4 regions of the Enterobacter sp. MGH 24 genome follow, and region 4 is predicted to be linked to each of the others. Evidence: predicted binding sites of a transcription regulator. Region 4 holds the regulator's gene; each other region holds the start of a gene.
What was found. The regulator LexA, encoded in region 4, represses DNA repair genes until DNA is damaged. The targets are predictions, from matches to a motif close to TNCTGTATGTACATACAGNA.
Positions count from the first base shown of each region.

Region 1: a site for LexA is predicted at 2,037-2,056, ahead of metR (HTH-type transcriptional regulator MetR). Genes of this name have one in related genera too.
Region 2: a site for LexA is predicted at 5,588-5,607, ahead of L370_RS06245 (metal-dependent hydrolase). Genes of this name have one in related genera too.
Region 3: a site for LexA is predicted at 4,275-4,294, ahead of umuD (translesion error-prone DNA polymerase V autoproteolytic subunit). Genes of this name have one in related genera too.

Region 1 covers NZ_KI535657.1:1,195,435-1,202,920, reverse strand. Annotated here, with positions in the region: gene yigL (sugar/pyridoxal phosphate phosphatase YigL) at 1-182, shown strand, start outside; gene L370_RS16085 (carboxylate/amino acid/amine transporter) at 265-1,164, shown strand; gene metR (HTH-type transcriptional regulator MetR) at 1,052-2,005, opposite strand; gene metE (5-methyltetrahydropteroyltriglutamate--homocysteine S-methyltransferase) at 2,121-4,382, shown strand; gene L370_RS16100 (dienelactone hydrolase family protein) at 4,429-5,235, opposite strand; gene udp (uridine phosphorylase) at 5,491-6,252, shown strand; gene rmuC (DNA recombination protein RmuC) at 6,392-7,486, shown strand, end outside.
Region 2 covers NZ_KI535657.1:3,331,973-3,339,458, forward strand. Annotated here, with positions in the region: gene chbG (chitin disaccharide deacetylase) at 1-629, shown strand, start outside; gene katE (catalase HPII) at 723-2,972, opposite strand; gene cedA (cell division activator CedA) at 3,059-3,415, shown strand; gene L370_RS06250 (L-cystine transporter) at 3,464-4,855, opposite strand; gene L370_RS06245 (metal-dependent hydrolase) at 4,983-5,573, opposite strand; gene hxpB (hexitol phosphatase HxpB) at 5,675-6,346, opposite strand; gene L370_RS06235 (YniB family protein) at 6,495-7,031, shown strand; gene L370_RS06230 (fructosamine kinase family protein) at 7,068-7,486, opposite strand, start outside.
Region 3 covers NZ_KI535657.1:3,488,378-3,495,863, forward strand. Annotated here, with positions in the region: gene L370_RS05520 (LysR family transcriptional regulator) at 1-151, shown strand, start outside; gene smrA (DNA endonuclease SmrA) at 506-1,069, shown strand; gene L370_RS05510 (methyl-accepting chemotaxis citrate transducer) at 1,097-2,758, opposite strand; gene L370_RS05505 (aldo/keto reductase family oxidoreductase) at 2,902-3,768, shown strand; gene L370_RS05500 (hypothetical protein) at 3,814-4,014, opposite strand; gene umuD (translesion error-prone DNA polymerase V autoproteolytic subunit) at 4,313-4,747, shown strand; gene umuC (translesion error-prone DNA polymerase V subunit UmuC) at 4,731-5,993, shown strand; gene L370_RS05485 (LysR family transcriptional regulator) at 6,001-6,897, opposite strand; gene L370_RS05480 (SDR family oxidoreductase) at 6,995-7,486, shown strand, end outside.
Region 4 covers NZ_KI535657.1:1,733,618-1,741,103, forward strand. Annotated here, with positions in the region: gene gntU (gluconate transporter) at 1-100, shown strand, start outside; gene plsB (glycerol-3-phosphate 1-O-acyltransferase PlsB) at 206-2,626, opposite strand; gene L370_RS13640 (diacylglycerol kinase) at 2,781-3,149, shown strand; gene lexA (transcriptional repressor LexA) at 3,258-3,866, shown strand; gene dinF (MATE family efflux transporter DinF) at 3,930-5,267, shown strand; gene L370_RS13625 (CsbD family protein) at 5,388-5,597, shown strand; gene zur (zinc uptake transcriptional repressor Zur) at 5,667-6,179, opposite strand; gene L370_RS13615 (cupin domain-containing protein) at 6,295-6,783, shown strand; gene L370_RS13610 (conjugal transfer protein TraF) at 6,956-7,486, shown strand, end outside.

The DNA of each region.
Region 1 (7,486 bases), 540 kb from region 4:
AAGACTGTATCGCCTTTGGCGACGGCATGAACGACGCCGAGATGCTGTCGATGGCGGGCAAGGGCTGCATCATGGAGAACGCGCACCAGCGTCTTAAAGACCTGCACCCGGAGCTGGAAGTGATCGGTACCAATGCAGACAACGCGGTGCCGAAGTATCTGCGCAAACTGTTCCTTGAATAATCTTCATTCGGTTGTTTATTGCTCAGATGTCAACTAAAGAGTTCGCTACAATGCCTCTCCTTCTTTTTGAGAGACAAGCATTGTGGCGCTACTCATTATCACCACTATCCTGTGGGCCTTCTCCTTTAGCCTGATTGGCGAATACCTTGCCGGTTCGGTCGACAGCTACTTCTCGGTGCTGATGCGCGTGGGGCTGGCGGCGCTGGTGTTCCTGCCGTTTCTGCGCACGCGCGGGCAATCGCTGAAAACGATTGTGCTCTATATGCTGGTGGGGGCGATGCAGCTCGGCATCATGTATCTGTTTAGCTTCCGGGCCTACGTCTACCTGTCTGTCTCCGAGTTCCTGCTTTTTACCGTACTGACGCCGCTCTATATCACGCTGATTTACGACCTGCTCAGCAGGCGCCGCCTGCGCTGGGGTTACCTGCTAAGCGCGGCACTGGCGGTGATCGGCGCGGCGATTATTCGCTATGACAAAGTCAGCGATCACTTCTGGACCGGGCTGATGTTCGTCCAGCTCGCTAACATCAGTTTTGCCATCGGCATGGTGGGCTACAAACGCCTGATGGAAACCCGTCCGATGCCGCAGCACAACGCGTTCGCCTGGTTTTATATGGGCGCCGCGATTGTCGCTGTGGCAGCGTGGTTTATGCTCGGTAACCCGCAAAAACTGCCGACAACCTCCGTGCAGTGGGGCGTTCTGGTCTGGCTGGGCGTAGTGGCGTCAGGGCTGGGGTACTTCATGTGGAACTACGGCGCTACTCAGGTAGACGCCGGTACGCTGGGGATCATGAACAACGTGCATGTCCCGGCAGGGCTGCTGGTCAACCTCGCCATCTGGCAGCAACAGCCGCACTGGCCGAGCTTCATTATTGGGGGAGCGGTGATCCTGGCTTCGCTGTGGGTCCATCGCCGATGGGTCGCTCCGCGCTCCGCACAAACGGAAGATGGTCGCACGCGTGGTTCCGCGCTGAGCGAATAAACGCCTCCGTGATCGGCTGACGCTGCTCGCCATCGCGCACGGCGGCGTACAGTCGGCTCCACAGTCCTTCACCCAGGGTTTTGGTCTGCACCAGACCCTGGCGTTCAAAACTCTCCACCACCCAATGCGGCAGCGCCGCGATGCCCATTCTGGCCGCCACCATCTGAATCAGCAGCAGCGTGTTATCCACGCTTTTCAGCTGCGGACTAATGCCTGCCGGCTGCAGGAAGTGACGCCAGATATCCAGACGACTGCGCTGGACCGGATAAATCAGCAGCGTTTCTGTCGCCAGGTCTTCCGGCGTAATGCGCGTTTTGGTCGCCAGCGGGTGGTCCGGCGCCAGCACCAGGCGCACTTCATAATCAAACATCGGCGAATAGTGCAGGCCGCTGCGCGGCAGGATGTCAGAGGTCATCACCAGGTCCAGCTCGCCCTGCTGCAGCGACGGCTGCGGGTCAAAGGTCACGCCGGATTTGAAGTCCATCTCCACCTGCGGCCACTTCTGACGGAAGTTCTCAAGCGCGGGGGTCAGCCACTGAATACAGCTGTGGCACTCAATGGCGATACGCAGTTTGGTCTGCTGCGGTTCGTTACACGCCTGCAGCGCGCTGGCGATTTGCGGCAGTACCTGATTCGCCAGCTGAAGAAGAATTTCACCTTGCGGCGTAAAGCGCAGGGGCTGGCTCTTGCGCACAAAAAGACGGAAGCCGAGGCGTTGTTCTAGATCGCTGAACTGGTGAGAAAGGGCGGACTGGGTCTGGTGCAGCGTGGCCGCAGCCGCCGCGAGCGAGCCGCAGTTCCGCAACGCTTGTAGCGTTTTCAGGTGTTTTATCTCGATCATGAAAGTCCTTCACTTCGCCATGAACATATTGCGCTTGAGGAATATACAGTACCTGCCAATTATAGATGTGTAAACATCTGGACGTCTAAATAACGAATTTCACAAGGGGCACACCATGACAATCCGCAATCACACTCTCGGTTTCCCTCGCGTCGGCCTGCGTCGCGAGCTGAAAAAAGCGCAAGAAAGCTACTGGGCGGGGAAAGCCACCCGTGAAGAGCTGCTGGCGGTGGGGCGCGAGCTGCGCGCCCGTCACTGGGATCAGCAAAAACAGGCGGGCATTGACCTGCTGCCGGTGGGCGATTTCGCCTGGTACGACCATGTTCTGACGACCAGCCTGCTGCTTGGCAACGTCCCGGCTCGTCATCAGAACAAAGATGGATCGGTAGATATCGATACCCTGTTCCGCATCGGCCGTGGCCGCGCGCCAACGGGGGAGCCCGCGGCAGCGGCGGAAATGACCAAGTGGTTTAACACCAACTATCACTATATGGTGCCGGAGTTTGTGAAAGGCCAGCAGTTCAGCCTGACCTGGAAGCAGCTTCTGGATGAAGTGGATGAAGCGCTGGCGCTGGGCCACCAGGTGAAGCCGGTGCTGCTCGGGCCGGTAACCTACCTGTGGCTGGGCAAAGTGAAAGGCGAGCCGTTTGACCGACTCAGCCTGCTGAAGGATATCCTGCCGGTCTACAAACAGCTGCTGATTGAGCTGGGCAAACGCGGCATTCAGTGGGTACAAATCGACGAGCCTGCGCTGGTGCTTGAGCTGCCCCAGGTTTGGCTCAATGCCTTCAAACCGGCGTATGACGCGCTCGCCGGGCAGGTAAAACTCCTGCTGACGACCTATTTTGAAGGCGTGACGCCGAACCTGAAGACTATTGCCGCGCTGCCGGTGCAGGGCCTGCACGTTGACCTCGTACACGGTAAAGATGATGTGGCGGAGCTGCACAAGCGCCTGCCGGCGGACTGGCTGCTTTCCGCCGGGCTGGTTAACGGTCGTAACGTCTGGCGCGCCGATCTCACCGAGAAATATGCACAAATCAAAGATATTGTCGGCAAACGTGAGCTATGGGTGGCATCCTCTTGCTCCCTGCTGCACAGCCCAATCGATCTGAGCGTGGAGACCCGCCTCGACCCTGAAGTGAAAAGCTGGTTTGCCTTCGCCCTGCAAAAATGTGAAGAGCTAACGCTGCTGCGAGACGCGCTGAACACCGGCGACACGGCGGCGATTACCGAATGGAGCGCGCCGATCCAGGCACGTCGTCACTCGGCACGCGTGCACAATCCGGCAGTGGAAAAACGTCTGGCGGCCATCACCGCCCAGGACAGCCAGCGCCAGAGCCCGTATGAGGTGCGCGCTGGAGCGCAACGCGCCCGTTTCAATCTGCCCGCCTGGCCAACCACGACTATCGGCTCTTTCCCGCAAACTACGGAGATCCGCGGCCTGCGTCTGGACTTCAAAAAGGGCAATCTGGATGCGAATCACTACCGCACCGGCATTGCGGAACACATCAAGCAGGCGATTATCGAGCAGGAACGCCTGGGGCTGGACGTGCTGGTGCACGGCGAGGCCGAGCGTAACGACATGGTGGAATACTTTGGTGAGCACCTGGACGGCTTTGTCTTTACCCAGAACGGCTGGGTGCAGAGCTATGGCTCCCGCTGCGTCAAGCCGCCGGTGGTCATTGGTGACGTTAGCCGCCCGGAAGCGATCACCGTGGAGTGGGCGAAGTATGCCCAGTCCCTGACCGACAAGCCGGTAAAAGGCATGCTGACCGGCCCTGTGACCATTCTCTGCTGGTCGTTCCCGCGTGAAGACGTGACCCGTGAAACCATCGCCAAACAGATAGCCCTGGCGCTGCGTGATGAAGTGGCCGATCTGGAAGCGGCAGGTATTGGCATTATCCAGATTGACGAGCCGGCGCTGCGTGAAGGCCTGCCGCTGCGCCGCAGCGACTGGGACGCCTACCTGCAGTGGGGCGTGGAGGCGTTCCGCATTAACGCCGCGGTGGCGAAGGACGACACCCAGATCCACACCCACATGTGTTACTGCGAATTTAACGACATTATGGATTCGATTGCCGCGCTGGACGCCGACGTGATCACCATCGAGACCTCGCGTTCGGATATGGAGCTGCTGGAGTCGTTTGAAGAGTTCGACTACCCGAATGAAATCGGGCCGGGCGTGTACGACATTCACTCCCCGAACGTGCCGAGCGTGGAGTGGATTGAAGCCCTGCTGAAAAAAGCGGCCCAGCGCATTCCGGCAGAGCGCCTGTGGGTGAACCCGGACTGCGGACTGAAAACCCGCGGCTGGCCAGAGACGCGTGCGGCGCTCGCCAACATGGTGAAGGCGGCGCAGAATTTACGTCAGGCTTAATGACACTTAGGCCCGGTAAGGCGTAGCCGCCACCGGGCTTTTTGCTTTATGCTTTTTTCCCGCCGTACTGGCTAAACCACGCCAGCATCCGCTGCCAGCCATCTTTGGCTGATTCTGCGTGATAGCTCGGACGATAATCGGCGTTAAATGCATGCCCGGCATCCGGGTACACCACAATCTCCGCCTTCGCATTTGCCGCACGGAGCGCATGGCGCATGGTCTCTACCGAATCAAGCGAAATACCGGTGTCCTGACCGCCGTAAAGCCCTAATACGGGGGCATTTAACTCGGTGGCAATATCGACCGGATGTTTCGGTGAATTCAGCGTTTTTTCACCTACCAGTTTGCCGTACCAGGCGACAGCGGCTTTGAGCTGCGGGTTATGCGCGGCATACAGCCAGCTTATGCGTCCGCCCCAGCAGAAACCGGTGACCAGCAGACGATGTGGATCGCCCCCGTTGCGCGCCGCCCAGCTGGCGACGTGATCGAGATCGGCCAGCACCTGCGCGTCCGGGACTTTGCTGACCAGGTTGCTGAGCAATGTTGGAATATCGCTGTAGTCGTTCGGATCGCCCTGACGGAAGTAGAGCTCTGGCGCAACGGCCAGATACCCTTCCAGCGCCAGCCGGCGGCAGAGGTCGCGAATGTGTTCGTGAACACCAAAGATCTCCTGAATCACAATCACGATGGGCAGCGGGCCGTCTGCCGATTTTGGCCGTGCGTGATAAGCAGGCATATTCTCCCCCTGCGAGGGAATGGAGGTCTCACCCGCGGTAATTGCCGCTTCTGGCGTCGACACGATGGTGGAAGCATGTGGGGCCGCAGCAGGTGCAAAACCGGTTTTTTCAGTCATGGCATTCTCCGTACCAATGAGTTAGCGCAAAGGTAAATATAGACACCAGGTTAACAACTCACAGTGCCTTAAACGGTCTATCTTTTGTGCAGCACCTGGCGATATAACTTGTTAATGTGATGTAAATCACTTTTTTATGGAAATTTAATGCAATCATTTTCATTCATGGTGAGTTGCGTCACGAAAATATGCATGCTGCTTCTGTAAAGTACCGTTTTACTTCTTCTGACTAACCGACCCACAGAGGAGTCACCTATGTCTAAGTCTGATGTTTTTCATCTCGGCCTCACCAAAAACGATTTACAAGGGGCTACGCTCGCAATCGTCCCTGGCGACCCTGAGCGTGTGGAAAAGATCGCCGCGCTGATGGATAAGCCGGTCAAGCTGGCTGCCCATCGTGAGTTCACCACCTGGCGCGCAGAGCTGGATGGCAAAGCGGTGATCGTGTGCTCTACCGGTATCGGTGGTCCGTCTACCTCTATTGCTGTTGAAGAGCTGGCCCAGCTGGGCATTCGTACTTTCCTGCGTATCGGTACCACCGGCGCTATCCAGCCGCACATCAACGTCGGCGACGTGCTGGTCACGACCGCGTCCGTCCGTCTGGACGGTGCAAGCCTGCACTTTGCGCCGATGGAATTCCCGGCAGTGGCTGATTTCGAATGCACCACCGCGCTGGTTGAAGCCGCGAAGTCCGTAGGCGCAACTACCCACGTGGGCGTAACCGCCTCTTCCGACACCTTCTATCCGGGCCAGGAGCGTTACGACACCTTCTCAGGCCGCGTGGTAAGCCGTTTCAAAGGCTCAATGGAAGAGTGGCAGTCCATGGGCGTGATGAACTATGAAATGGAATCTGCAACGCTGCTGACCATGTGCGCAAGCCAGGGTCTGCGTGCCGGTATGGTGGCGGGCGTTATCGTCAACCGTACCCAGCAGGAGATCCCGAACGCCGAAACTATGAAGCAGACCGAAAGTCATGCAGTGAAAATCGTGGTTGAAGCCGCGCATCGCCTGATCTAATTCTCTCTTCTGAAATCAAAGGCCGACACGTTCGGCCTTTATTTTTTGCGTAGCGCCTCGCAGGAAAACCCTTTCAAACTGGACGTTTATACAGCACAATTCTATTTTGTGCGGGTAATACGTTGATGCAGGGGGCATTGTGGATATCTCGATCCTGATTTACGCGGTGATTGCGCTGGCGGGCGTGGCGATAGGCTGGCTCATTTCCAGCTATCAGCATGCACAGCAGAAGGCCGACCAGCTGGCCGAGCGAGAAGAGATGGTCGCCGATTTAAGCGCGACAAAACAGCAGCTTGCTCTGAGCGAACACTGGCGCGACGAGTGCGAACTGCTCAACAACGAGCTGCGTAACCTGCGAGATATCAATACGTCACTGGAGGCCGATCTCCGCGAAGTGACCACCCGTCTTGAATCCACCCAACTGCATGCGGAAGACAAAATCCGCCAGATGATCAACAGTGAGCAGCGCCTCAGCGAACAGTTTGAGAACCTCGCCAACCGAATTTTTGAGCACAGCAACCGCCGCGTTGACGAACAGAACCGCCAGAGCCTGAACAGCCTGCTGACGCCCCTGCGCGAACAGCTGGACGGTTTTCGTCGTCAGGTGCAGGACAGCTTTGGTCAGGAAGCCCGCGAACGACACACGCTGGCGCATGAGATTCGCAATCTCCAGCAGCTGAATGCCCAGATGGCGCAGGAGGCGGTCAACCTGACCCGCGCGCTGAAAGGGGATAACAAAACCCAGGGCAACTGGGGGGAAGTGGTGCTGACCCGCGTGCTTGAAGCCTCTGGCCTGCGCGAAGGGTATGAATACGAAACGCAGGTGAGTATCGAAAACGACGCCCGCTCGCGTATGCAGCCGGATGTGATTGTACGGTTGCCGCAGGGTAAAGATGTGGTGATTGACGCCAAAATGACGCTGGTGGCCTATGAGCGCTACTTCAACGCCGAAGATGACTACACGCGCGAATCGGCGCTGCAGGAGCACATTGCCTCCGTGCGTAATCACATTCGCCTGCTCGGCAGAAAAGACTATCAGCAGCTGCCGGGTCTCCGCTCGCTGGACTATGTCCTGATGTTTATCCCGGTAGAACCCGCGTTTCTGCTGGCACTCGACAGACAGCCTGAGCTGATCACCGAAGCGCTCAAAAATAACATTATGCTGGTCAGCCCCACCACGCTGCTGGTGGCGTTACGCACCATTGCGAACCTGTGGCGCTATGAGCACCAGAGC
Region 2 (7,486 bases), 1.6 Mb from region 4:
AGGCGGTTGAACACGCGGCGCAGCTGAGCCGCGAGGTGCCGGATCTGGGCGTCGGCATGCATTTTGTGCTGACGCTCGGGATGCCGCTTTCGCCAATGCCGGGCCTGACGCGTGACGGACAGCTGGGCAAATGGATTTGGGAACTGGCGGAGCAGGGCGCGCTGCCGCTTGAAGAGATTGCCCACGAACTGGCGTGTCAGTTCAACCGCTTCGTCGATGTGTTTGGTCAGGCGCCGACGCATATCGACAGCCATCACCACGTGCATATGATCCCGGCAATTTTTCCGATTGTCGCTGAGTTTGCGCAGCGCAAAGGCGTGGCGATGCGCGTGGATCGTGAGGCGCGCGGGGTACCGGAGTGCGCCGTGACGACAACAGAGGGGTTCAGCAGCGCATTCTACGGCGATGAGATCGACGAAGCGCTGTTCCTGAAGGTGCTTGATGATTCCGCCGCGCGGGGTGAAAAGTCGGTAGAAGTGATGGCGCATCCTGCTTTTGTCGATAACACCGTGCGGAAAAGCGCTTACTGCTGGCCGCGCCTGGCGGAGCTGGACGTGCTGACGTCGGCGTCGCTGAAGTATGCGATTGCCGAGCGTGGGTATCGGTTGGGGACGTTCAGGGAGCTGTAAGAGTTGCCGGGTGGCGGCTTCGCCTTACCCGGCCTACGAACGACCTTCTAACTCTTGTAGGCCCGGTAAGGCGAAGCCGCCACCGGGCTTTTTTTACGCCGGAATCTGATCAATCTTACTGCTGCGCGACCAGACGCGGTGCGCGGCGAGCAAATCAAACAGCTTCGTCATAAAGACATCGTCAACGTTGTCTCCCTCGACAATGCCGTCCTCGCCCTGATCGGCCACCTTCAGCTGTGCCTTAAACCGTCGCGCGTCGCCGGACAGCGCGATCGGTTTCAGGTGCTTATAGGCTTCCAGCAGATAATACACCGCGTCACCGTTGTTCAGCAGGCTGTCAATATCCCCGCACGGCACAATCACCGCATCAACCGTCAGCGATGGCGCCCCTGCAAAGGTCGCCGCCACCGGCAGCACGGAGCCATCATCGGCGGTCACTTCGCCCATGCGGGAATAAAGCAGTTTCGCATGCACGCCCTGGGTTTTCAGCGCCTGCATAATCCCCAGCACGTCGCTGGCACGGGTGTTGTCGTTCAGCAGGATGGCGACCACGCGGCCTTTAATCGAGCCACCCGGCACCGCATACAGGCTCAGGGACGGATCTTTCTTCACGCCGTTAACCTCTTTCGGCGGGGCAAGGTTGCGCTGCTCGTCGGTCAGCGTAATACCCAGGTTATCCGCAACGCTCTGGGCGAGCTGAATATCAATGCGCGCCAGCTGATCGACCACCCGCTCGCGGATGTAGGTACGCACCACCTTACTCAGCTCAAAGCTGAAGCCGCCGATAATGTGCTGCTGCTCAATCGGCGTCTGGCTGTTCCAGAACAGGCGAGGGTGGGCGTAGTACTCGCCGAACGACGGGCTGCGCTCGCGAATTTTGTTGCCGTCGACACGCTCCTGGTACGATTCGAATCCACCGCGTTTCGGCGCCGGTGGCGTTTCACGCGGCCAGTTATCGTTGATCGAGTTCGGCTCGTAGTTAGCCGGGTTGGTATCAATATCCTGACGGTGCATCCCGTCGCGCTGGAAATTGTGGTACGGACAGGTTGGGCGGTTGATCGGAATTTCGTGGAAGTTCGGCCCGCCAAGACGGCTGATCTGCGTATCGGTATAGGAGAACAAACGTCCCTGCAAGAGCGGATCGTTGGTGAAGTCCAGTCCCGGCACGATATGCCCCGGGTGGAACGCGACCTGCTCGTTTTCGGCAAAGAAGTTATCCGGGTTACGGTTGAGCACCATTTTACCCACCAGCTGAACCGGCACCAGCTCTTCCGGGATCAGCTTCGTCGGGTCAAGAAGATCGAAATCGTACTTAAATTCGTCTTCTTCCGGTATGAGCTGCAGACCCAGCTCGTATTCCGGGAAGTCGCCCGCTTCAATGGATTCCCACAGTTCGCGGCGATGGAAGTCCGGATCGCGTCCGGTCAGCTTCTGCGCCTCGTCCCATACCAGCGAGGCTTTACCCGCCACCGGCTTCCAGTGGAAACGGACAAACGTGGCTTTACCCTCGGCGTTGATCAGACGGAAGGTGTGGATGCCAAACCCCTCCATGGTGCGATAGCTGCGCGGAATGCCGCGGTCTGACATCGCCCACATCACGTTGTGTAGCGTTTCAGGCTGCAGGGAGACGTAGTCCCAGAAGGTGTCGTGCGCACTTTGTCCCTGCGGTATGGCCCAGTGGGGCTCCGGTTTTACCGCATGGACAAAGTCAGGAAATTTATGCGCGTCCTGAATGAAGAACACCGGAGTGTTATTGCCCACCAGATCGAAAATACCCTCTTCGGTATAAAACTTGGTGGCAAAGCCGCGGATATCGCGCACCGTGTCCGCCGACCCCGCGCCGCCCTGTACGGTGGAGAAGCGCACAAACACCGGGGTGATTTTATCCGGGTCGGAGAGGAAGTCCGCTTTGGTGATCGCTTTCAGACTCTTGTAAGGCTGGAAGTAGCCGTGCGCAGCGGAACCGCGCGCGTGGACGATGCGTTCCGGTATCCGTTCGTGGTCGAAATGGGTGATTTTTTCCCGCAGGATAAAATCTTCCAGCAGGGTTGGCCCGCGCGCGCCTGCGCGAAGGGAGTTCTGATCGTCAGCAATGCGCACGCCCTGATTGGTGGTGAGCGCGAAACCTTCGCCGCCTTTGCGGTGCGGCTCAAGCGATTTCAGCTTCTCGTTGCCCGTGTCCGGCGATTTCACGCTTCCCGGTGCGGTAGGCTGTTCGCCCGGTGCGGAAGGGCCAGGGGAGGGGCGATGAGAGCCGTCAGCAGGGGCGAGAGAGTCCATACCCGGTTGAGATTCCTCAGTGCCATGAATCGGTGATTGATGAGTTTTATCTTTGTTCGACATTGCACGCTTCTCCTTTATCCATTGCTAAAAACCCTATTAAGGATAGAACAATGTCGTGAGATGGCTCGCGAACTAAGAGTTTTCACATGCCGTCATTAACGAAAGGAGCCATCCCACCCACTCGGAGCGCGACGGAAGGCAGCAGGATCGGCTATCATAGAATTTTCCTGCTTCAAGAATTTGCTTTAGTGAACCAGTCGCTTATGAAACCTCTTCGTCAACAAAACCGCCAGGTTATTAGCTATGTGCCCCGCGTTGAGCCCGCGCCGCCTGACCATGCCCTGAAAGTGGAGGGTTTTCGCGATGTCTGGCAGCTGCGGGGGAAATACGTGGCCTTTGTGCTGATCGGCGAACATTTCCGCCGCTCGCCTACGTTTGCCGTGCCGGAGTCGGCGCAGCGGTGGGCGACGCAGATCCGTCAGGATGAAGAGGTTGAAGAATAACAGCCATAAAAAAACCGCCATCAGGCGGTTTTTTTATTTCTACCGTGATTAACGGTGTGCCAGCTCGGCATCGTCTTCACTTTCCAGAATCGCTTTGTCGGTCTGCTTCAGCCACTGGCTGGTCAGCGTACCGGCGGTCATGGAGCCGCTCACGTTCAGCGCGGTACGACCCATGTCGATCAGCGGTTCAACGGAGATCAGCAGGGCGACCAGCGTCACGGGCAGACCCAGCGCAGGCAGCACAATCAGCGCGGCGAAGGTTGCGCCACCGCCAACGCCAGCGACGCCTGCAGAACTTATGGTAACAATCCCAACCAGCGTGGCGATCCATACCGGATCCAGCGGGTTAATCCCAACGGTAGGGGCAACCATCACGGCCAGCATCGCCGGGTACAGACCCGCACAGCCGTTCTGACCAATGGTGGCACCAAAGGAGGCAGAGAAGCTGGCGATGGATTCAGGCACGCCCAGGCGACGGGTTTGCGCTTCAACGTTCAGCGGAATAGACGCGGCGCTGGAACGGCTGGTGAAGGCAAAGGTCAGGACCGGCCAGACTTTACGGAAGTATTTCAGCGGGCTGACGCCGTTCACGCCCAGCAGGATGCCGTGTACCACGAACATAATGCCCAGGCCGAGATAAGAGGCGACAACGAAGCTGCCCAGCTTAATGATGTCCTGCAGGTTAGAGCCGGCAACCACTTTGGTCATCAGCGCCAGCACGCCGTAAGGGGTGAGCTGCATGACCAGACGTACCAGCTTCATCACCCAGCTTTGCAGGGTGTCAATCGCGGTCAGCACGCGTTCGCCTTTTGGCGCGTCGTCTTTCAGCAGCTTCAGCGCCGCTACGCCCAGGAACGCGGCGAAAATAACCACGCTGATGATCGAGGTTGGACTCGCACCGGTCAGGTCAGCAAACGGGTTCTTCGGAATGAAGGAGAGCACCATCTGCGGCACGGTCAGGTCAGCTACTTTACCCACGTAGTTGGTTTGAATCGCGGTAAGACGCGCCGTTTCAGCCGTACCCTGAACCAGACCTTCTGCGGTCAGGCCAAACAGGTTAGTGACCAGCACACCCACCAGCGCGGCAATCAGCGTGGTGAACAGCAGCGTACCAATGGTCAGGAAGCTGATTTTACCCAGTTGGGTTGCGTTATGCAGGCGGGCAACGGCGCTCAGAATAGAGGCGAACACCAGCGGCATAACGATCATCTGCAGCAGCTGGACATAGCCGTTACCGACGATGTTGAACCACTGAATCGAATCTTTCAGAACTGGATTTTCGGAGCCATAAATCGCCTGTAATGCCAGACCAAATACGACACCCATGGCCAGACCAACCAGCACTTTTTTCGCCAGGCTCCACTGTTTATGGCGCGCCTGCGCGAGAAGCAATAGCAATACAACGAACACAACGACGTTCGCGATGAGTGGAAAATTCATCCCCGTTCTCCTGATTTATTATTGGGTCGGTTTTTACCGATCCTGTTGGCGGAAGGTTAGCAGAAGTGTGATGCAGCGCTTATATCCAAATGGAATGGGTTATGACAAATGGGATAATTTTGTCGGTTTACTGTTCAATCTGGTGATGAATAAAGCGATTGAACTGAAATTGCAGCGAATTAATCATCTGGGATGACCAGCGGACTGCACTGTTTTCGGGCAAGGTTTGCGGCATCCAGACCGCGTAAGCAAACAGCGCCATGCACAGTGCACGCTCAAGCTGGTTACCTTTCTGCGGTGCGAGGATGGGAAAACGGAAACGCCAGCGGCAGGGCCACAGCAGCGGCACGCCCGCAGGCGTCAGCATATCGGCGAGAATATGGCTTAAATAACCCAGCACCATTCCCTGAATGGCATCGGCAGGGACTATCCAGCTTTCGGGCACTTTTAAATAGAAAAGCGTCAGCAGGCCAAACACGGCCAGCAGGCTGTGCGTAAACCCCCGGTGGCCGAACGCGCGGGCAATGGGTTTTGATACCCACTTCAGGCGCTGCCCGAGGAAGGATTTAGGATGGTCAATATCGGGCAGCAGACAGGTCAGGACGGCGGAAGGGACAATATGCCACCAGTCCCCCTGTGCCAGCACGGGAGTGAGTTCAGCGTTTTTGGCAAATACTGCGCACGCAATTGAAAAAAGCAGGTGGCCTTCCGCCGTCATGATAAAACCCACGAAACTGTCAATTCATACAGTATAGGGTTTTTATACAGTAGGCGGAAGAGGTGACGGTGTAACTGTTTGTCACAAACCGGAGGAGGGCGTTAGCCGCCCTGCAGATGATGCGCCGTGAGTTCTGCCAGTGAATTAAGCTTCACGTCGGCAAGCGCAAACCGGGGATCGTGGCGGCCTTCTTCAGCGGGCACCACAATGGAGCGCATCCGCGCAGCCTTCGACGCCACCATACCGTTAACGGAATCTTCCAGCGCAACGCAGTGAAGTGGATCAAGACCCAGCTTTGCGGCACAGTCCAGATAGACCTGCGGGTGCGGCTTGCTGTAAGGCAATTTTTCAGCGGACGCCAGGGCATCGAAACTGTCGCGCAGTTCAAACATCGTGAGCACTTTTTCCAGCATGTGCAGCGGTGAAGCCGAGGCCAGGCCAACCTTCAGCCCCTGGGCTTTACACAGCGCGACGGCCTCCCGTACGCCGTGCAGCAGCGGCCTGCTTTCTTCCACCAGAGAAATGGCGCGGCTGATAATGCGTGCGGTCACCTCATCGCGATCGGGACCTACCCACGGCTGTTGGGCAAACCACAGGTCAACCACCATATCGATGCGCAGGCCCAGCGTATCGGGAAGTTCATTACGGCGGCTGATATCCACGCCCAGGCTGGCTATCACATCTAGTTCGGCGCGATCCCACAGCGGTTCGGAATCGATCAGTAATCCATCCATGTCAAAAATTGCGGCAAGAATTTGGCGCGGTGTCGACATCACAACGTCTCCTTTTCCAGGGTGTTCGACAGACGATACGTGCTAAGCACACTCTGCAATTTAGCATATTGCTTTCAAAGATCGGGCGAAATTGATGGCCAGCAGGTAGACTTAGGCACAAATAACGCGTCTTTATGAAGAGGAACTGATGACGTATCAACAAGCTGGACGCATTGCGGTCTTAAAACGTATTGCTGGCTGGGTGATTTTTATTCCTGCCGTCATTTCTACGCTGATTTCTGTACTCAAATTTATGTACGATCACAGCGAAAAACAGCCGGGTATCAATGCGGTAATGCTTGATTTCGCTCATGTCATGATTGAGATGATGCGTTTTAATACGCCATTTTTGAATGTCTTCTGGTTTAACTCGCCCACCCCGGATTTTCATCAACAGCTGAATATCGGCTTTTGGGTAATATACGCCCTGATCTTTGTCGCGCTGGCACTGCAGGCCTCTGGCGCGAGAATGAGTCGCCAGACGCGCTTTTTACGCGAAGGCGTTGAGGATCAGTTGATTCTGGAGCAGGCCAAAGGCCCGGAAGGAATGAGTCGGGAGCAGATTGAATCCCGCATTGTTGTGCCGCGTCACACCATTTTCCTGCAAATTTTCCCGCTCTATATCCTTCCCGTGATTATCATTGTGGCGGGATATTTCTTCTTCTCACTGCTCGGTTTTCTGTAAACGATTAGGGTGGCGGCAAGGCCACCCGTTCTCTTCTCAGGCGGCAAGCATGCGCTCAAGTGCCCGCTGCGCGTTAACAAGGTGTTCTCCGCCAAAAAGAATGGCACGGTTCATCAGCGTATAAAGCTGATACACCAGCTGGCGGTCGAGGAAACCGGGCGGCAGGGGAGAAACAGACTGGTATCCGTCGTATATCTGCGGCGGCTGCTCAGGATGAAGCGGCAGCATGGCAAGATCGCACTCTCTGTCACCCCAGTAGCAGGCCGGGTCAAAGATGTACGGGCCGTTGGGGCCCAGCGCGCAGTTATTGGACCACAAATCGCCGTGAAGCAGCGACGCCTGAGGCTGGTGGGATGCCAGACGCTGTTGAACGTGCTCGACGATGGCATCAATATTGCCAAATTCCAGCCCTTTCTCGGCGGCCAGCTCAAGCTGCCAGCCAATGCGCTGCTCGG
Region 3 (7,486 bases), 1.8 Mb from region 4:
GGCGCACCGCCTGGTCATGCTGCCGGTAGTCGAATCGCTTCCTAAAGCGACCTATTATTTAATTCAGCGCCGTGATTCACGTCAGACGCCCCTTGCTGAGTCATTAATTACGCAATTCAGAAGGGAAGCGAGAAAAATAGTCGTCGCGTGAAATTCCTATTAAAAAAACAGGATCTGCCCGACATCAGACAGACCCTATAGTACACACAGCAGTACGTCCTTTCGCCAATCCTGAGTATTATATCCATGAGGCAGGTATATTTAGGTATAACACCTTTCCCGAAAAAGGAAAGGGGGTTGAGTGTTTGATTTTACGAAAATTTAACACAAATCACTTATTTTATCCTTGCTGAAATTTTAGTTAAGTCATGTTTAAGTTCATTTTATAAATACTATATATATTCATCGGGTTAATATTTATGGCGCACGACGGCGTACAGCGATGATTGAGGCCTGCCTCAGGCGCAGGTATAGTACCGTCCTCAGCTGTAGCCGGAGGATGCCCATGAACCCTGACGACAAATCCTTTTTTCTTGACGCCATGGAAGATGTCCAGCCCCTGAAGCGCTGCGCGGATATTCACTGGCAGCCCAGCCGCAATACGCGGGTGCGCGAAGAGGTGGATAATGAACAGCTGGATAACTTCCTGACGCTGGACTTTCTTGACGTTCTGCCCCTGGAAGAACCGCTGGCTTTCCAGCGCGAAGGGGTGCAGCAGGGCGTGATGGATAAGCTGCGCACGGGGAAATATGCCCGCCAGGCCAGCTTAAACCTCTTACGCCAGCCTGCAGAGCGCTGCCGTCAGATGCTCTATTCTTTTATTCGCCAGGCCGGGCGCGACGGGTTACGTAACCTGATTATCATCCACGGGAAAGGGCGCGAGCAGAACTCGCATCCTAACGTGGTGCGCAGCTATCTGGCGCGCTGGTTAACCGAGTTCGAGGAAGTGCAGGCTTTTTGCGTGGCGCTGCCGCATCACGGCGGCAGCGGGGCTTGTTATGTTTCACTGCGAAAATCCGATGAAGCAAAACAGGAAAACTGGGAGCGTCACGCCAAGCGCAGCCGCTAGCGGGCGATATCCTCGCCCGCCTGAGACTCAGAACGTTTCCCAGTTGCTGTCGGTAGAGGCGGTTGCCGTGGCCGGACGCAGCAGCTGTGACGTTTTCAGATTGGCCGGACGTGGAGCGACCGCTTTTTCTTTGCCGTTCAGACGAAACGCGGCCACCGCCTGGCGCAGCTGCTCGGACTGATCTTCCAGTGCCGCCGCCGCCGTGGCGGACTCCTGCACCAGCGCGGCATTTTGCTGCGTTACGCTGTCCATCTGCGAAACGGCCAGGCTCACCTGCTCAATGCCGCGGCTCTGCTCGTCAGAGGCTGATGAAATCTCACCCATGATATCGGTCACGCGGGTGACGGCGGCGACAATTTCCTTCATGGTGGTGCCGGCCTCGCTGACCTGCTCAGAACCGGTATTCACCCGGCTGACGGAGTTCTCGATAAGCCCTTTGATCTCTTTCGCCGCCTGCGCGCTGCGGCTCGCCAGCGTACGAACTTCGCCTGCAACAACCGCAAAACCACGCCCCTGTTCCCCGGCGCGTGCCGCTTCCACCGCTGCGTTAAGCGCCAGAATGTTGGTCTGGAACGCGATGCTGTCAATCACGCCGGTAATATGCGCAATTTGCTGCGAGCTGTCGGCGATTTCGTTCATGGTGCGAACCACGTTATCCACGACGTGACCGCCGCGCGCGGCCGTCTCAGAGGCGTTTTTCGCCAGCAGCGTGGCCTGACGGGCGTTATCGGAGTTCTGTTTAACCGTTGCGGTCAGTTCCTCCATGCTGGCGGCGGTCTCTTCGAGCGAGGCGGCCTGCTGCTCTGTACGGGCGGACAGATCGTTGCTCCCTGCGGCAATTTCGCCTGCGCCGGTGTAGATGGAATCGGTACTTCCCCGTACGGCGCTGACGGTGGTCACCAGCGACTGCTGCATCTCGTGCAGGCCGGCGGCCAACTGACCCATCTCATTGCGACCAGAGATGGCGATATCCTGCGTCAGGTCGCCCCCTGCAATGGCGCGAATATGGTTCATAATGGAGTGGAGTGGTTTCAACAGCAGGTGCTGTAAACCCTGCCAGATGACCACCAGAACCGCGATAACGGCCAGCAGAATCGCCGCCAGGGTCCACTGCATCTGCGTGAAGCTGCTCTGGTTCTCTTCGGTTGCGGCCTTCAGCAGGGTGTTGTTTTCGGCGCGCCAGCGGTTATAGACCGCTTCCATCTCGTCCTGCGCCTGCTGGGCGTCCAGATCGCCATAGGCCTGATAGTTGTCGGCACGCAGATACTCAATCGATAAGCGCATCACTTCGTGCATCTGGTTCCAGGATTTCTGCATCTCGTCGGTTAATGCCGCCTCCTGGCCGTTAACCTGCGGCAGTTTCTGCCACTCTTTGTTATAGGCTTCGGCTTTTGCCAGCGAGTCGGCTGCGGTGCCAAGCAGTTTATTGATCGCCGCTAGGGAAGCCGGGTCGCGCTGGTTTTTCAGATAGCGGATCGCCACGCGGGTGACGGTGACGCGCGTTTTCACCAGCGTGTTCACGCTGTCGCTCAGGCTTTCCTGCTGGGCATTGAGCACGCCGGAATTCTGGAAGTTATGGCGGTCGTTGCTGACGGCAGAGTAGAACAACCCTCCCGTGACAACTTGCAACAGACAGAATATGGTGAGGGCAAAGATAATACCGGTAATCACGTGCAGATTTTTCAGCATAGCGGTCGTCCGTTAGAGAAGATGCAGGGGTACTTCATTACTATCGTCGTAGAGAATTTAAACTTTAATTAACTCGCGCTTAACTAATGGTTCTGCGAGGGAACCTGTTGTAAATCCGGATCATTTTTATGAGGAAGGTTAACATGAGCAGCATTGATAAAAGCGGGACGTACGCGCTCGGAACGCGGACGGTTAAAAGACTGGGCTACGGTGCGATGCAGCTCGCCGGGCCGGGCGTCTTTGGTCCACCGAAGGATAAGCAAGCCGCGCTGGACGTGCTGCGCGAAGCGGTGGCGGCAGGGGTGAACCACATTGATACCAGTGATTTTTATGGTCCTCATGTCACTAACCAGCTGATCCGCGAGGCGCTTCACCCGTACCGGGACGATCTGACGCTCGTCACCAAGATTGGTGCCCGCCGCAACGACAAAGGTGCCTGGCTGCCGGCCTTTTCCGCGCAGGAACTGACTCAGGCGGTGCACGACAACCTGCGTAATCTGCAGCTTGACGTGCTGGACGTGGTGAATCTGCGGATCATGTTTAGCGCACACGGGCCGGCGGAAGGGTCGATTGCTGAACCGCTCTCCACCCTGGCCGAATTACAGCAGCAGGGGCTGGTGCGTCATATTGGCCTGAGCAACGTCACGGCCACCCAGGTTGCGGAAGCCCAGAAGCTGGTACCGGTGGTGTGCGTGCAGAACATGTACAATATTGTGAACCGGGGTGACGACGCGCTGGTGGATCTGCTGGCGCAGCAGGGGATTGCTTATGTGCCGTTCTTCCCGCTGGGTGGCTTTACGCCACTGCAATCTTCCGGGCTGAAGGCTGTCGCGGATTCACTGGGCGCGACGCCAATGCAGGTAGCGCTGGCATGGCTGCTGCAACGTTCCCCGAATATTCTGCTGATCCCGGGCACCTCTTCCGTGGCGCATCTGCGGCAAAACCTCGCGGCGGCGGATTTGCAGTTACCGCCTGAAGCACTGGAAACGCTGAATTCGCTGATAGATTAAACGTGATATGCGCAAAGCCCGAAGGGGACTTTCGGCTTTGCGCGCTTAGGGCCCTGTCTGACTTTTCTGCCTGTGGAGCGCTAACGCTTCCGCCACAATCTCTTGCTTACTTTTACGCGTCTCAAAGGCGGTGATTCTGATGTACTCCATCAGGTCGGGATCGATGCGGGCGCTCAGCATCCTGAGATCGGCCTCCTTTGCCAGACCGCGTGCAACACGCTTGTCTGGATAGTCACGGGCTGGCATGGGAAATATTCTCCAGTAAGTCTTGTTAATTCGTGCTGTAAAATATGCTTTTATCTGACTTTAAAGTCAATATGTAGTTATCGCATAGTGATGTTATTTTTTATAAGTCATAAACGAACAGATTTACACATGACTTTTATATGACTTGTAATGTCAGGCCTGTTAACGGCGGGCGATGTTGCTCAATTAAAACCGCTCAAACTTCAACGCGTTTGGATTCGTCTCCGGAAATGACCTTGATCCTTGTCCATAATCCGTAATACTGTATTTATATACAGTATCTGGCGAGAAAGGCACTATGGACACTCTCTTTTCTTATCACCCAAAACAAATCATTGAATTACCTTTGTTTTTAGAACGTGTTGCCTGTGGGTTTCCCAGCCCGGCGCAGGATTATGTGGAAGATCGTCTCGATCTTAACCGGCTGGCAGTAAGGCACCCCAGTGCGACCTATTTTATCAAGGTGAGTGGAGACTCCATGATTGGGGCGGGGATCGGCGACGGCGATCTGCTGGTGGTCGATCGTTCGTTAAATGCCGAACATGGGGATATTGTCGTGGCGTCGGTCGCCGGTGAGTTTACGGTGAAAGAGCTACAAACCCGTCCGGTTCTGAGACTTCTGCCGCATAATGCCCGCTATCAGCCGATTACCTTTCAGTCCGAAGAGGAGCTGCAGATCTTCGGCGTCGTCACCCACACGCTCAAAACGCATAAACATGTTCGCGCTGGTTGATGTGAACAGCTTCTATGCCTCCTGCGAGCGGGTATTCCGGCCCGATCTGGAGGGGAAACCCATCGTAGTGGTGTCCAATAACGACGGCTGCATTATTTCACTGTCGCGGGAGGCAAAGCAGTTCGGCATAAAAATGGGTGAGCCGTATTTTAAATTCAAAGAAAAGCTCTACCCGTCGCGGGTTTATGTCTTTAGCTCGAACTATGCGCTATATGCCGATCTCAGCAGTCGGGTCATGCAGACGCTGACCGATCTCGCCCCGGCAATAGAGATTTACTCCATTGACGAGGCGTTCGTGAACGTTTCAGGGGTCAGTCACTGCCTGTCACTGGAAGCGTTCGGTCACCAGATGCGCACGCAGGTCTTTAAAAATACGGGCTTAACCGTTGGCGTCGGTATTGCCCCGACCAAAACGCTGGCGAAGCTGGCCAACTATGCGGCGAAACGCTGGGCCAGCACGGGCGGCGTGGTCGATCTCTCAGGCCGCGAACGGCAGCGTAAACTGCTGGCGAAGGTTCCGGTAGAGGAGGTGTGGGGAGTAGGGCGGCGCATCACGAAAAAACTGAACGCGATGGGCATTACCACAGCGCTGGAGCTGGCGGAAGCGTCCTCCTGGGTCATCCGCAAACATTTCAACGTGGTGCTGGAACGTACGGCCCGCGAGCTTCGCGGCGAGCCCTGCCTTGATCTGGAAGAGTTCACCCCCACGAAGCAGCAAATTATCTGTAGCCGTTCGTTTGGACACCGTATTACGCAGTACGAGGAGATGCACCAGGCCATTTGCGCCTACGCGGAGCGGGCAGCAGAGAAACTGCGCGGCGAGCATCAATACTGTCGTTTTATCAGCGTGTTTGTGCGCACCAGCCCGCATGCGGACAACGAAATTTATTACGGCAATCAGGCTTCTGTCACCCTGATGACGCCCACCAATGACTCGCGGGATATCATCCGCGCCGCCACGGAGGCGCTGGGGCGTATATGGCTCGACGGGTATCGCTATATGAAAGCCGGGGTCATGCTGGCGGATTTTTTCAGCAGCGGCGTCGCCCAGCTAAACTTGTTTGACGATAACCGTCTGCGCGCCAACAGCGCGGCGCTGATGGAGACGATCGACAGCGTAAATCATTCTGGCAAAGGGAAGATATGGTTTGCCGGGCAGGGTATTGAGAAATCCTGGGCGATGAAGCGTGAGATGCTGTCACCGGCCTATACGACGCGATACGCCGATTTGCCGGTGGCGAAGTAGAAGGCGACTATTTTGTGGCTTCATGCGTCGCGATCTCAGGCAGTAACTGCTCAATCACGCTGACGACCTTTCTGACGCGCTGCGGAATAAAGCGGGCGTCAGGATAGACGGCATAGAGGAAACGATCGGGTAGCCGCCACTCGGGCAGTACCGGTACCAGCGTGCCCGCCTGCAGCGCCCTGGCCACGAGCGGTCGCTGCATGCCGCCGATACCGATGCCGGACACCAGCGCCTGCAGCAGCGCGTCGCTGGTGTTGGCACGGAAAACGGTATTCACGCTGATCTCGACCGTTTCCTCGTCAGAAATCAGGCGCAGGGGGGCATCCAGCGGAATACCGCTGAACCGTACGTGTGGCAGCGTCGTCAGTTCGCTGACGGCGTGTACCGCCTGAAAACCGGGAGCGGCAAACAGCGCGGCTTGAATACGCGCCAGCACGCGAGCCGCGTGCGCCTGCGGAGGCTCACTGCTCAGCCGTATCGCGACATCCACGCCTTCCGTCACCAGATCGGCAAGGCGGTCATCCAGGGAAATCATCAGCTGCAGTTCGGGATGCCGGTGCTGTAGCGCCAGCAGATGCGGCAAAACGATCTGACCTAGGCCGCTCGGTAGCTGGACATGGACGCGTCCCTGAATGCTATGATCGACAGGATGTAAGCGCCTCTCCGCTTCCCCCATGGCGTCCAGCACAAGCTGCATATCTCGCCGGTAACGTTCACCCTGCTCGGTCAGCTTCATCGTACGCGTCGTACGGTGCAGCAGCACCACGCCAAGCTCATCCTCAAGTGCCGCGATCTGTTGACTGACGGCGGATTGCTTAATACCGGTCTGACGGGCGGCCGCCGAAAACGAACCCGCTTCAGCGACGCGTAGAAAGGTAGAAATGGCCGTGAGCTTATTGTTCATTTAATGATTCTGCTTATAAGTGCCATCGGTTTCAGGGGATATCTCCAGAAAAAATAATAGATCACACTGCGTCTGTCACCCTTTGCGGAGAAACACCATGAATAAGATGCAGCAACACAACGTCGCCCTGGTCGCGGGTGCCAGCGGCATTGTCGGCAGACAGCTGGTTAACACGCTTCTGCACCATCAGTGGGAGGTGATCGGCCTTAGCCGCCATGCCGAGTCTCATCCTGACGGCATTCCCGTGGTGAACGTCGATTTACTGGATGCGCAGGACACTGCACGGGCGCTGCACGCCCTGAACGGTGTCACCCACATCTTTTACAGCGCCTGGGCGAACGCGGCGAACTGGACGGACATGGTTGAGCCGAACGTCACCATGCTGCGTAATCTGGTCAGCACCCTCGAAAAAACGGCACCTTTGCAGACGGTGAGCCTGATGCAGGGGTACAAAGTCTATGGTGCGCATCTTGGGCCGTTTAAAACCCCGGCGCGGGAAAGCGATCCCGGCGTACCGGGTGCTGAATTTAACGCCGCGCAGCTCGCGTGGCTCAGCCAGTTTCAGCGGGGGAAACGCTGGCACTGGCAT
Region 4 (7,486 bases):
CACCGAAGCGCAAACCCTGAAAACCTGGACGCTGATGGAAACCATCCTCGGCACGACGGGGGCGATTGTTGGGATGATTGCCTTTACGCTGCTGAGCTGAATGCGGTGATGTAACAAGGCTTAAAAATAAGGCCCGGTAGCGTAAGCGCTTACCGGGCCTTTTTATTATCCAGGGCATCAGGCCGGGCCATAACCCGGCATTGCGTTACTCGCCCTGCGTCGCGCTCTCAATCGTCAAACGCACATCCGAGGTGATCAGCTCTGCCAGCATCTGGTACACCTTCAGCGTCTCTTCCGGCTCGGCATCACCCGTATCGCTGATGAAGCCTTCGTCACGCAGCGTCAGCACCAGGGAACTGAAGACCGCTTTGTCGAAGAATTCAGGGGCGTTAATGCCGTGCAGAACGGACAGGCGCTGTGCCAGCGTCCGGCTCTCTTTCTCCAGCGTACCGCGGTTGATAGACGGGTTCGCACTCAGCAGCCAGAACGTAATGGCGTAGCGCTGCAGCGTTTCGCGCGCACCGGCCGCCAGCAGCTGCAGGGTACGGGAGCGTGATGGATTGATATGCAGCTCGTCGTTTGAGACGGTGATCAGCCCCTGACGACGCAGCTCTTCCGTCAGTTTGTCCAGCTCACCCGCCAGCTCATCTTTGCTCCAGCGCAGGAACAGCTCCGCTTTCAGCATCGGGTAGAGCGTCTCAACGTGACGCAAGAGTTCCTGACGCGAGATGCGGCGATGCTGGGTGATGATAGCCGCCATGAGCGACGGCAGCATTAGCATATGGGTGATGTTGTTGCGGTAGTAGGTCATCAGCACTGCCTGCTCGCGCGGCAGAATGATGATGTCGCCGATCGTGTCCTTTTCGACTTCAAACTTGTTCATCTGCAACGCGTGATCGATAAGCTCACTGGCGGTAGCAGAAGGCACGGTTGAATCAACGGAATACGGCACGTTTCGCATCATGTCCAGATAGCAATCCAGCTGCTCCGTGAGCTGTTCACGGGTCAGCGAGCGCTGACGCGAAGCCAGAAGCGCCGTACAGCACAGGTTCATGGCGTTAGCCGCACCGGCGTTGTTAATGCGCACCATCAGCTCGGACGCGATGCCGTTGACCGTTGGCGTCAGCCAGGCCGGACGAATCGCTTCAATAGGATCGATGGATTCGCGCCACTCGGGAACGTGATGGTTCAGGTACGTCATCAGCGGCATCGGTTCGCCGAAGTTCACGTAGCCCTGACCGAGATTGCGTAGCTTGCTCAAGCCGCGCAGCATCTGCGGCAGGCTCTCTTTCTCTTTGGTCGCACCGCGCAGCTCTTTGGCGTACGTGCCCACTTCCATCACGTGCTCATAGCCAATGTAGATAGGCACCAGCGTGATTGGACGGGTTCCTCCTCGCAGCATCGCCTGAATGGTCATCGACAGCGTGCCGGTCTTCGGATCGAGCAGACGTCCGGTACGGGAACGACCGCCCTCGACGAAGTACTCCACGGAATAGCCGCGGCTGAACAGCTCGCCCAGATACTCGCGGAACACGGTGGAGTAGAGCTTGTTGCCCTTGAAGGTACGACGGATAAAGAAGGCGCCCAGGCGGCGGAAAATCGGACCTGCTGGCCAGAAGTTCAGGTTGATACCGGCAGCAATGTGCGGTGGTACCAGCCCCTGATGATAGAGCACGTAGGAAAGGAGCAGGTAGTCCATGTGGCTGCGGTGGCAGGGAACATAGACAATCTCATGGCCATCATGCGCCAGCTGACGTACACGCTCGGCGTTATGAACGTTGATGCCCTGGTAGAGACGGTTCCAGGTAAAGCCGAGAATACGATCGGACAGGCGAATCATCTCGTAAGAGAAGTTCGCTGCAATCTCTTCCATCAGCGCAATGGCGTTCTGCTGGGCTTTCTCATGCGATATTTTCTTGCTGCGCGCTTCGTCTTCAACGGCGCGGGCAATCGCTTTGGAGGCCAACAGCTTGTTGAACAGATCCTGACGCGCCGGGAGACGTGGCCCTACGGCAGCCAGGCGCTGACGAGCGAAGTGCATACGCGCCACGCGCGCCAGTTTTTGCGCGATGATCTTGTCGGTGCCGTGCTCGTCCGCCATTCGACGCAGCGAAACGGAAGGGGAGAAACGCACAAAGCTGTCGCGTCCCAGCCAGGAGACCGCGAAGAACTTCTGGATGCCGTTAAGCATGCGCAGCGGCGGGTTCTCTTCACCTTTTTCACGGCCCGGGCGACGGCCAAACATCACCGATACCGGCACCATCTGCACATCCAGATCGGGGTTGCTGCGGTGCAGGTCGAGATAGTCATGGAACAGCTTGATGGACTCTTCTTTTGGCGTGTAGTAGGTAAACACGCGCGGCCCGCCGTGAATGAACACGTAGCGCGGCAGCAAAGTGCCGTCAACTTCAAGCGGTTCAAGCGGGTCAGGTAAGTCATGCGCCAGACACTGGGCGCGAAGCGTCAGTAAGTCTGCCTTCGAGTTATAAGGCAAAACGTACATAATAGGACGCGACGTATCGAGCCCCAATTCCAGCGCGGGTTCTGCTGGGATAGACTTGCTTTTTACCAGGATGCTTAATGGTAAATTAAGTAATTTGTAGTAAATTCGTGGCCAGCCGGACATAAACGATGTAAAGCCTCTGGTTAATAATGCAATTGCGGCGCAAGGATAACAGAAAGCGCGCAAAATTTCTGTTGTTACCCGTCATACTTCAGGCTGTAGCGAAACGCGCTACAGTTCCTGTTACTGACGCTTTTTTTCTTAAAAGGTTCTTTTAATGGCCAATAATACCACTGGGTTAACGCGTATCATCAAAGCCGCTGGCTATTCATGGAAAGGGTTCCGCGCTGCGTGGATCAACGAAGCCGCCTTTCGCCAGGAGGGCGTCGCCGCTATCATCGCGGTGATTATCGCCTGTTTCCTTGATGTTGATGCTATTACCCGCGTACTGCTTATCGGTTCCGTGCTTCTGGTGATGATAGTGGAAATTCTTAATAGCGCTATTGAGGCCGTTGTTGATCGCATTGGTTCAGATTTCCACGAGCTTTCTGGCCGCGCAAAAGACATGGGCTCTGCTGCCGTGTTGCTGGCGATTATCACTGCCGTTATCACCTGGGTCACACTGCTTTGGTCACATTTCCGATGAGCCTCGAGGAATAATTAAGTCCCTGGTTTTTTGTGCAGTTTTTGGTTCCAAAATCGCCTTTGACTGTATATACTCACAGCATAACTGTATATACACCCAGGGGGCGGAATGAAAGCGTTAACGACCAGGCAGCAAGAGGTGTTTGATCTCATCCGGGATCATATCGGCCAGACGGGTATGCCACCCACGCGTGCGGAAATCGCGCAGCGTCTGGGCTTCCGTTCTCCGAATGCTGCCGAAGAGCACCTGAAAGCGCTGGCGCGTAAAGGCGTGATTGAGATTGTTTCCGGCGCGTCACGCGGTATCCGCCTGCTGGTGGAAGAAGAGACGGGCATTCCGCTGGTGGGGCGTGTTGCTGCCGGTGAGCCTTTACTGGCACAGCAGCATATTGAAGGCCACTACCAGGTCGATCCGGCCATGTTTAAACCGAGCGCGGATTTTCTGCTGCGCGTCAGCGGTATGTCGATGAAAGACATCGGCATTCTTGACGGCGATCTGCTTGCGGTGCACAAAACGCAGGATGTGCGTAACGGCCAGGTGGTTGTCGCGCGCATTGATGATGAAGTCACCGTCAAGCGTCTGAAAAAACAAGGTAACACCGTTCAGTTGCTGCCTGAAAACAACGAGTTCTCGCCGATTGTGGTCGATCTCCGCGAACAGAACTTCTCTATCGAAGGACTGGCGGTTGGGGTCATTCGCAACGGTGAATGGCTGTAACCTCTTCCTGTCAGGCTATGGCGCCGCTGTAGCCTGCTTCGTTTCCCACTCCCGGTATTTTTCATGTCACTGCTGACGGCATCCGATAAGGCATTGTGGCGTCTTGCTCTGCCGATGATTTTCTCCAATATTACCGTGCCCTTGCTGGGTCTGGTCGATACTGCCGTTATTGGTCATCTTGATTCCCCGGTTTATCTCGGCGGCGTGGCAATTGGTGCGACGGCAACCAGCTTCTTGTTTATGCTGCTGCTCTTTTTACGCATGAGCACCACCGGACTCACAGCCCAGGCTTATGGTGCAAAAGATCCGCTGCGTCTGGCGCGAGCACTGGTCCAGCCGCTGATCCTTGCGCTTGGTGCGGGGGCGTTAATCGTTTTATTACGTGCGCCCCTGATCGACCTTGCGCTCCATGTTGTTGGCGGCAGCGAGGCGGTACTGGCGCAGGCGCGACGTTTCCTTGAGATCCGCTGGCTCAGCGCGCCCGCCTCGCTGGCTAACCTGGTTCTGCTGGGTTGGCTACTGGGCGTTCAGTATGCCCGTGCGCCAGTCATTTTGCTGGTGGTAGGCAACCTTCTCAACATTGTGCTGGATGTCTGGCTGGTAATGGGCCTGCATATGAACGTGCAGGGCGCGGCGCTGGCGACGGCAATTGCCGAATACGGAACCTTTATTATTGGTCTGTGGATGGTCTGGCGCGTGCTGGCGATGCGCGGCATCTCCCTGGCGTTGCTCAAAACCGCATGGCGCGGCAATATCCGTAAGCTGCTGGCGCTTAATCGTGACATCATGCTGCGCTCGCTGTTGCTTCAGCTCTGCTTCGGCGCGCTGACGGTTTTCGGGGCCCGGCTGGGGCCAGAAATCGTTGCGGTCAACGCGGTATTGATGACGCTACTGACCTTTACCGCCTATGCGCTGGACGGGTTTGCCTATGCGGTAGAAGCGCATTCCGGGCAGGCGTACGGCGCACGCGAAAGCGGGCAGCTTCGGGACGTCTGGCGGGCAGCCTGCCGTCAGTCGGGACTGGTGGCGCTGGCATTCGGTCTGCTTTACGCCTGCTTTGGTGAGCAGATCGTTGCGTTACTTACGTCTATCCCAGCGCTGCGCGAGCTGGCGAGTCACTATCTCATCTGGCAAGTCATCTTACCGGTGGTCGGCGTCTGGTGTTATCTGCTGGACGGCATGTTTATTGGTGCGACGCGCGGAGCGGAAATGCGCAACAGCATGGCGGTCGCGGCGGCAGGGTTTGGTCTGACGCTGTTGACGCTTCCCTGGCTGGGTAATCACGGTTTGTGGCTGGCCCTGGCCGTTTTCCTCTCGCTGCGCGGGATATCGCTGGCGTTTATCTGGCACCGCCACTGGCAAAACAATACCTGGTTTCCCTCGCGCCACGATATATCGTGACGGTTAAAGATTCCGAATATGAAATCAACCACCGAGTCCTTAACTACAATAATTATCACGTCCAGCAGAAAAGAACGTAACGGACGTTACGACCCGACGCTTAACTAAGAGGACACGATGATGAATAAAGACGAAATCGGCGGCAACTGGAAGCAGTTCAAAGGTAAAGCGAAAGAACAGTGGGGTAAGCTGACTGATGACGATATGACCGTCATTGAAGGTAAACGCGATCAGCTTGTCGGTAAAATCCAGGAGCGTTACGGCTACGCAAAAGACCAGGCGGAAAAAGAAGTGGGCGACTGGGAAAAACGCAACGACTACCGCTGGTAACCGGGCTATACCCGAAAGTACAAGGAAGTACACCCTGAGGGCGGCCATGTGCCGCCTTTGCTTTTACCGCTAACGCGGTTTTTTCTTCACCAGAATAGAGTGGTCATGCTGGCATGCGTCCTGATGACGACAGGCTTCCACTTCAACGCACGCAGAGCACAGCCCGTGCGCTTCAATTACATTATGGCGCAGGGCAAAACCCATTTTCGCTGCCAGCGTATGCATAATATCTTCCACACCTTCCGCAGCCTCTTCTTTCACCACGCCACAGCGGTCACAGATAAACATGGCCGATGTATGCGTTGGCTGATCGAAAAGGTGGCATAGCACATAGCTGTTGGTGGATTCAACCTTATGCACGAACCCTTGCTCAAGCAGGAAATCCAGCGCGCGATACACCGTCGGTGGTTTCGCCTGCGGCTCGCTTTCGCGGAGCAGGTCGAGCAGATCGTAAGCGCTGATAGCACCCTGCTGCAGGCTCATTAGACGTAAGACTTCAAGGCGCTGCGGAGTCAGGCGCACATTGCGTTGCGCACACAGCTTTTCGGCCTGCGCTAACAGCTCTTTTGTGGACTTATCCATGTAGCACCCCGGATGTTATAGGACGGAAAACCCCCACTTTATCATGTTCTGGTAAAAACACCGAGATCCACCAGTCTGTGCTATACCTGACCCATTACAAACCGGGAAATACACAATGAAAAGACCTGACTGTATTCGGCACTGGCGCGACGTTGAAGGCGCGGATGATTCAACCTATCCAGACAGCGACGAGCTGTTTTCTATCGGCGCTCCGCTGGCCCGCAAGCTCGGGCTCGGGCGCATCGGTATCCATCATGAGCGTTTACCGCCCGGGCGCAGGACGTCCTATCCGCATGCGGAAAGCGATGAAGAAGAGTTCATTTATGTGCTCGAAGGTTATCCAGAAGCGTGGATTAATGGCTATTTATGGAAACTAGAACCGGGCGACAGCGTGGGGTTCCCTGCCGGAACCGGTATCTGCCACACCTTTATCAACAACACGGAGGAAGAGGTGCGTTTGCTGGTCGTGGGCGAGGCCAACAAGAAGCAGAACCGCATCTACTATCCACTCAACCCCGTGTATGCCGCGACCCGTGAGGATCGCTGGGTAGACCACCCACCCCAGTTTTTTGGACCGCATGATGGAAAACCTGGGAAAAAATAATTTCCTCTTCTATAAATATTGAGGGCCGTCACAAAATATAACAGGCCGTAAGGGAGTTTTACTTAGGGATAGAAATAGCGGGTCTTTTACTACTTATTCACAGCAATAGTTCGTTCCTGTTTGGGTGATAACAGACAGGGGTTATTTCATAACAGACTATAACGGGCATACTGTGAAAAAAATTTTTAAATTTTCGGTGGTTAGCATCGCTGTTTCCTTGTTTATGGCAAATCAGGCGGGAGCAGCCAATACCTGGACAGAAGCGCGCAGTGACGCAATGGGTGGCACTGGCGTTGCGGCTGGGAGCTATGGCAGTGCAGTATTGATAAACCCGGCGCTGCTGGCAAAGGCAAAGCCGGATGATGATGTTACGGTTATTCTGCCGTCAATTGGCGCTCAAATTTCGGATAAGGACAATCTGCGCGATAAGATTGATGATATCAGCGACGACGTCAGCAAATATCGCAGCACGCTGGATAATATCAATCTTTTCGATCTCCTCAATCCCGCGAGTCCGGCCTCCCGGAACGTCTCAGCCGCTGCGGGCGATCTTGCTAATCAACTGGATTCTCTGAAAGGAAAAACCGCCAGCGGTAAAGCGGGTGCCGGGATTGCTGTCAGTATTCCTAATGACGTGTTATCCGTAGCATTCGTCGCAAAAGCGAATGCGCGCGCACGCGTGAGTTCCTATATTGATCAGGGC